DNA from 3 places in the Hydrogenophaga sp. RWCD_12 genome. Region 2 is predicted to be linked to each of the others. Evidence: riboswitches for the same ligand, from Rfam matches in the RefSeq annotation. Region 2 holds a riboswitch; each other region holds the start of a gene.
What was found. A riboswitch is a leader RNA that binds a small molecule or an ion and turns the genes downstream of it on or off. The one in region 2 is predicted to bind cobalamin.
Positions count from the first base shown of each region.

Region 1 (2,318 bases), on a different contig from region 2:
GAGTTCGTTGCCTTGTCTACTCAGCTCACTCACCTTCAAAAACGTTGCATATGCGTTCGTAGCGCGAGGAGCGTCGTATGCGCTTTTGGTCTGTTCAGCCCCTACTGTCGATACATCAGCCCTATCGATGTGCGCAGCGTAGCGTGGTCCATTTGAATGTCCTTGATACATAAATCGTGCGACAAAGGTCTGCTTTGGGAACAAAGCCGCCATCGGGTTTGGTTGGACTGACAGCATGCGACAGCTCCCGGGGGGCAAAGCCGGAAAAAGCCGCATGGAAGCAGCCCAACTCTTGTTGCCTCGTAAGGGTCTTGCATGCCCTCGTACTTGCGAAGCCAGGTGCGGCGCATGCGAGTTGGCAGAAGTCGCAGGTATAGAATCATTGCGTTGGTGCTCGCAACATCGTTCCGATGCTGCAGTTCAACGGGAAGCAGGAGGGGGAGTCCCACACGGGCGAACCTAACCTGCGCTGCCCCCGCAACGGTAAGCAGACGGGTGGGTCGAGGCAATGCCATCGCCCCCCATTTCTCAAAATTTCGCCACTGGCTCACGCTGGGAAGGCTTTGAGAAACGCTCTGTCAGCCCGGATACCGGCCAACAAGGAGGCTGCGCGTCAAGCGCGGCCACATTACCCAAACACCGTCGGGGAAGGCGGTGAGGGGTTTTCGCCGGTGTTCCCTTTTTGTCCCTGTGCATTGCCATTGCGAGTCTGAGCCGACGCTTGTGCGTTCGCTCGTCCAGGGCTTCCCGTTCGCCGCTGAAACCTGCTGTCGCCTCCCCTTGGGCCTTGCCGCTTTTCAAACCGCGTTGTGTCCAACGCATTCAACCCAAGGAGTCACCTCATGCACATCGAACCAGGTCTGGTGGACGGCGCCAAGCTCATCCTGAGCTACGCCACTGCAGCCGCTTGTATGGGCTACACGGCACAGCTGTCGCGGCATCTGATCGGCAAGGAAGGCACTGCGGCCTGGCTGGTGCGATCCGTGCTCGCGATGGCGCTGGTGTTCTGCTTCTTCGAGGTGTTGCCGCACCATCCGGTGGGCGTGTCCGAGGTGCACCTGATCCTGGGGACCACGTTGATGCTCGTGTTCGGTGTGGCACCTGCGGCGATCGGCTTGGCCGGTGGTCTGCTGATCCAAGGGCTGTTCTTCGCTCCGTTCGATCTGCCGCAGTACGGCATGAACGTCACCACGCTGCTGGTGCCGCTGTTTGCCACCGCTGCGCTGGCCAGGTGGGTCGTTCCTGACAACCTGGCCTATGTGGACATCGGCTACCGCCAGGCCTTGAAGCTGTCGGTGGCCTACCAAGGCGGCATCGTGCTGTGGGTGGGGTTCTGGGCGCTCTATGGGCGTGGGGTCGGTGTCGACAACCTGGTGAGCATTGGCCGCTTCGGTGCTGCCTACATGAGCGTGGTGCTGGCCGAACCGCTGATCGATCTGGCTGTGCTGGCGGCGGCGAAGGCGTTGCGCCGCCTCGCAGGCAGCGTGGCGGTGGAGCACCGTCTGCACCACGCCGCCTGATCGCGGGCGCACCATGGGAGCCGGAATTGTCTGGTTCGTCGGCGCGGGTCCTGGCGACCCGGAGCTGATCACGGTCAAGGGGCGCGACCTGGTGGCGCGGGCGGGCGCCATCCTGTTCGCCGGCTCGCTGGTGAACGAGGCGGCGACCCGTTGGGCGCCGCCGGGTTGCGTGATCGCCGACAGCAAGGACATGACGCTGGAGCAGATGTCGGCCTGGCTGATCGCACAGGCAGCGCGCTGCGACACCGTGGTGCGGCTGCAGACCGGCGACCCGGCGCTCTACGGCGCCCTGATCGAGCTGGTGCAGCCGCTGGACGCCGCGGGCGTGCCGGTGGCGGTGGTGCCGGGGGTGTCGTCCGCCATGGCCTCGGCGGCGGCGGCGGTCGAGAGCTTCACGCTGCCCGAGGTGACGCAGACCACCATCTTCACCCGGGTCGAGGGTCGCACGCCCATGCCCGAGGGCGAAGACCTGGCGGCCCTGGCGGCGCACCGCACGACGCTGTGCATCTTCCTGTCCATCACCTTGCTGCACAAGGTGGAGGCCGGGCTGCGCGCCGCCGGCTGGGCCGAGGACGCGCCGGTGCTGGTGGTGCACAAGGCCAGCTGGCCCGGCGAGGAGCGCATCGTGCGCGGCACGCTGGCCACCATCAAACAGCTCTGCCGCGAGGCCGGCATCGTCAGCCAGGCGATGGTGATCGCCAGCCCGACGCTGGGCGCGCGCCAGTGGCCGGAACTCACCCGGTCCCGCCTCTACGACCCCAGTTTCACCCACCGTTTCAGGAAAGCCTCGACATGAAC
Region 1 covers NZ_JBKIXC010000004.1:272,972-275,289, forward strand. The annotation lists cobalamin riboswitch at 372-614, shown strand; gene ACLIJ1_RS16750 (energy-coupling factor ABC transporter permease) at 843-1,520, shown strand; gene cobM (precorrin-4 C(11)-methyltransferase) at 1,534-2,316, shown strand; gene ACLIJ1_RS16760 (sirohydrochlorin chelatase) at 2,313-2,318, shown strand, end outside.
Region 1: linked by a shared signal. The riboswitch ahead of ACLIJ1_RS16750 (energy-coupling factor ABC transporter permease) and the one ahead of ACLIJ1_RS04000 (TonB-dependent receptor domain-containing protein) in region 2 are both predicted to bind cobalamin.

Region 2 (2,318 bases):
TGTTCTGGGGCGTCGTGCTGGCGTTCTCGAGACGGTCCTCGCGGCGCTCCAGGTCGACCGTCAGGCGACCGGGGCCGACGCGCAGTTCGTTGCGCAGCAGCCAGCTGTCGACCTGGGTCTCGGTGAGATAGGTAGAGGGAGAGGTTTCGTAGCGCTCAGTGCCACGGGTGAAGCCCACGCGGGTGCTCCAGTCGTCGCTCCAGTGACCGTTCCAGTTCAGGCCCACGGTCTGCAGGTGGCTCTTGGTCTGGTCGTCCTTGCCGGCCACAAAACCGTCGTAGCCCGCCTTCTGGCGGTTATCCAGCAGCGTGGCTTCCAGCTTCTGGTCAGGGGTCAGTTTCCATCCGAGGCGTCCGGAGAACGACTCGTTGCGGTAGCCGTCCTTGTCGGGGTTGCCGGTGGGTTTGGCGTTGAACCCATCGCTGCGCTCGGCGCCGAGGCCGAACGCGTAGTCGACCGCGCCCTCCCCGCCGCGCAGCGAGGCGTTCACCTCACGGGTGTTGTGCGAGCCGATGCCCACGCGCACCGACGGGAAGAAACCGGTCTCGCCCTGGCGCGTGAAGATCTGCACCACGCCACCGATGGCGTCGGAGCCATAGACCGCCGCGGCCGGGCCGCGCAGCACCTCGATGCGGTCGACCTGGGACAGCGGGATCGCGTTCCAGCTGGCGCCGCCGGTCGACTGCGAGTCGATGCGCACGCCGTCGACGAAGACCGCGGTGAAGCGGTTTTCGCCGCCACGCAGGTAGATGTTGGTGGTCGACGCTGGGCCGCCGTTGCGGTTGATGGTCACGCCGGGCAGACGTTCGAGCACGTCGGCCACGGAGGCTGCGCCCAGACGATCGATCGCCAGGCGGTCGACCAGCGTCACGTCGGCGACAACGTCGGTGATGGGCAACTCGGAGCGGGTGGCGCTGACCACGACGACGGTCGGGGATTTCTGGGCCCAGGCGGCCACGGACAAGGTGCAGGCGAGCGGGAGCACGGCAAGGCGTGCATTGAAAACGCGTGAAGACATGTGAGAAGAACAGACAGAAGATTGCCCTCGCCGTCTTCCCCGACAGCGCATGGGCGTCACGGTGACGGCTCCGAGGAACGTGTCACCACCGTGTTGGCCGGTATCCGGGCTGGCAGAACAACTCTCATCGCCTTCCCGGGGCCGGAAAACCGGACTCCCAGTGGCTGCGGGATGAAAGCGGGGACGCAAGGCCTGCTGGCCGTGTTTCCCGTCTGCTTACCGTTGCGGGGGCAGCGCAGGTTAGGTCGGTCCGGTGTGGACTTTCCCTCCTGCTTCCCGTTGAACTGCGGCATGCGAACCACACCGCGAGCACCAACGGCGGGCATTGTAAGCCCGGGGGCCTTGCGGCAACCCTACAATGGCTCACTTACCTGTTGTCACCATGGCCGATCCCAAGCATCTTGAACTGATCGCCGAGCGCGTTGAGCGACTGCTCCTGCGCCATGAAGAACTTCAGCGCACCAATGCCTTGCTGCTGGACCAGGTGTCCGCGCTCAAAACCGAGCGCGATTCGCTCAAGTCCCGGCTGAACGCCGCCCGCTCGCGCATCGATGCCCTGCTCGACCGGTTGCCCGCCGGCAACGAGGCGGAGACGCCGAAAGACTCCCGATGAACAAACAGGTCGCCAAACAGATCGAGGTCCAGATCATGGGCCAGAGCTACCTTCTGTCGTGCCCGCCCGGCGGCGAGTCGTCCCTGCTGGACGCTGTCGAGCGCGTGGACACGGCCATGTGCCGCATCCGCGATGCCGGCAAGGTCAAGGCCCGTGACCGCATCGCCGTGCTGGCTTCGCTGAACCTCGCTTTCGAACTCTCTCAGAAGGAAGCCCAGAGCCTGGTGGTGCCGTCGTTTGCTACCTCCGAGCCCTCAACGCTGGCCGAACCATCTGCAACCGCCGCACTGGAAGCCGATGACCCGCAGGCACAGGCGCGTGTCGACGATCTGGTTCGGCGGCTGGACCAGGCGCTGGGCAGCGACGGCCAGCTGATCTGAGCTTCGGACTGGCGTCGGAAAATTTTCCGACGGACGCACCGGCACTGGCGCCCCACGGGCCTACAATTTCGCTGTCTGCAGTGCGCGCCGGGCTTTATATTTCCTTGAACCAATGCTCATTGAGCCCGGGCTTGGTACATAACGTGGTTGGTGTGAGCGTCTCGCGTCAGATGAACCCGAAGCCCCGTTGCCCTCGCCCACCTGAACCCCCGGTTCAGGATGACGGTCCGGCGGCATCTGCAGACACCTAATTCCCCACTCCCCCCTGCGCCGCTTCGCGGCTTCCCCCCTCTCCTGCGGGAAGGGG
Region 2 covers NZ_JBKIXC010000001.1:836,200-838,517, reverse strand. The annotation lists gene ACLIJ1_RS04000 (TonB-dependent receptor domain-containing protein) at 1-1,018, opposite strand, end outside; cobalamin riboswitch at 1,096-1,350, opposite strand; gene ACLIJ1_RS03995 (DUF904 domain-containing protein) at 1,401-1,631, shown strand; gene ACLIJ1_RS03990 (cell division protein ZapA) at 1,628-2,011, shown strand; RNA gene ssrS (6S RNA) at 2,081-2,261, shown strand.

Region 3 (2,318 bases), on a different contig from region 2:
GATCCGCAATGCCGGATGCCCATGGTGACACTGCAACGTCCGGCACCCCAGCGCCCCAGGCTCGCGGAGCGCAGCGGCGAGCAGGTCCGTGCCCACGCCGCGCCGACGGATAGATGCGGCCACGGTGAGCGACAGTTCCCACACCCATGTGTGCCGAGTGGGCGCCAGTTGGACCGCCCCCAGCAACAGGTCTTCAGCACCGCACCAGGCCCCCATCCAAATGTCGGAATCCCAGTTGATCCGGCGGACCCAGTTCAAGAGGGCGTCGTCGGAAAGACACTGCCCGAAACGCGCATAGCGATCATCGTCATCCAACGCCAGCCAGTGCAAGCCGAGCGCCCGCGCGTGTCGAGCGTCCAGCACGCTGAGCTCAATCAGCAACGGCGACATAGACCAGGCTCGCCGACGTGCACAGCCTGCGCTCACCTGTGCTCGGGGATTCCGCCCACATGGTGGCTGCGACCCGGACGGAACGGCGTCCGACGGACGTGACGTGGGCGCAGACCTCCACCACATCCCCCAGCCGTGCCGGTGCCACGAAGTCCATGCGCTCACTGCTGGCCATGACGACCGTGCGGCGCACGCGCCGTGTTGCCGCCACGAAACCGGCCTTGGCGATCCACTCCATGGCTGGGCCTCCGTGCAACAGGCCGCGGTGATTGGTGTGACCGGGAAAGACGATCTCGGCAACACGCACGGCGTCGTCTGGCGGCGGCCCAGGATCGGTACCCGCCGACATCGGTGGCTCTGCCATGGCAGTGGCCAGTGAATCCCGTTCGGCCCGCCTCACGATGGTGAATTCGCCCGAGAGACAAGCGATGCGCTCACCGTTGAGCAGGTCCTCGGCGAACAGGCAGACACCAATCACCGCAGAACGCCCACCTCGACGTGTCACGCGGGCCCTGCATTCGGCCACCCGCCCGGCAGGCACTGGCGCCGCAAAGTCAAGTCGCCCGACGGCGGCTGTGACCACCGTTCCCCGCAGCACGCGACTACCCATGATGAAGGCCAGCCGATCCAGCATGGACAGGGCTGCACCGTCAAACAGGGTGCCATGGTGGTTGGACTGGTCGGGCCAGACCATGTCCACCACCACCAGCGGACGCAGCGAACCATCGGTCGCACGCGCGTCTGCGTCGTCGGGCGCGGATTCACAAGAAAGAAGAGACACCGAACACCTCCAATGAAAAAAGGAGGCGGGGAAACACGTCGGTTCAGACGCGGCAAGACACAACCACCAGCGGCTCATCCACGAACGGAAGTGCCCACAGGCCGTCAACGGTTCTTGCTCCAGGACACCCCGCCCAGGCACAACACACATCGCCCGGTGGCAGGTCTCCTGGCTCTCGGGTCATCGCCCGATGCCTGTCTTCCCGGCACAAGGCCAGTGACATAGAGGGGCATCGGACTCACCGATCACAGTTGCGGGGGCAGCCACAGATTGGTTCAAGGCGGGGCGTTCACACGCCTCGCCCCAGTGCCTTCTGTCGTTCCCTTTTCATTCTCGCGGTGATGCGAGAAACCGCCGGGCGGATGAAGTCTATCAGCCACTTTCGATCTTCAAACCCATGACAGCAACCGCCTATTGACAGTCGCTTGGACTGGATTGCCGCGTGCGAATAGCGATAACTTCACGCACTTGTCGGTTCAGGAGGCCTTGTCATATGCCCCGTTTTTTCCAGTCGCCCGCTCGTGAAAACAAGCCGCAATGACTGGTGTTCGGCATGTTTCTGACTTTCGGGCCTGGTCGATCAGCGACAGCTGCCAGCCTGAAGCTCCCCCAGCTGAAGATCGATGGCGCGATCTGCCAGTTCGAACGCCTGATTTGCCTTCAATGCCAGGGAGTTGGTGATATGTGGCCAAAGGCGCGGTGGATTCATTGGCCTGGCTTGCCTTTCGGCGTGGGTCGGCGCATCGGTAAGGTCATGGCTGCAACTCCGGCAACGACACATGCAAGGCCGATAAGGTCGGTTACGGATAGGCGCTCCCCCAGGAAGGCGACTCCGATTGCGACGCCGATCGGCACACGCAGATAGGCTTGTGCAGTGGTCCCAACCGACCCCAGCGTCTGAACGAGGCGAAAGTAGATGACGAAGGCCAGCGCGGTGGAGAACACCGAAAGTACGAGCAGCGCCAGGATCGACTCCAGAGACGGCGTCACGTGCCAGGGCCGCTCGAACACGAGGCTCGCGGGAACGAGGATGCTCGCGCCGCAGATCATCGAGCCTGCCGCCGGCACGATCGGCTCAAGGCCCTTGAAGCCTTTGCCAAAGATCGCCGCTCCCGCATAGCACACCGTCGCCGCCACGATGGCCAAC
Region 3 covers NZ_JBKIXC010000004.1:199,708-202,025, forward strand. The annotation lists gene ACLIJ1_RS16350 (GNAT family N-acetyltransferase) at 1-390, opposite strand, end outside; gene ACLIJ1_RS16355 (acyl-CoA thioesterase) at 371-1,171, opposite strand; cobalamin riboswitch at 1,312-1,542, opposite strand; gene ACLIJ1_RS16360 (DMT family transporter) at 1,877-2,318, opposite strand, start outside.
Region 3: linked by a shared signal. The riboswitch ahead of ACLIJ1_RS16355 (acyl-CoA thioesterase) and the one ahead of ACLIJ1_RS04000 (TonB-dependent receptor domain-containing protein) in region 2 are both predicted to bind cobalamin.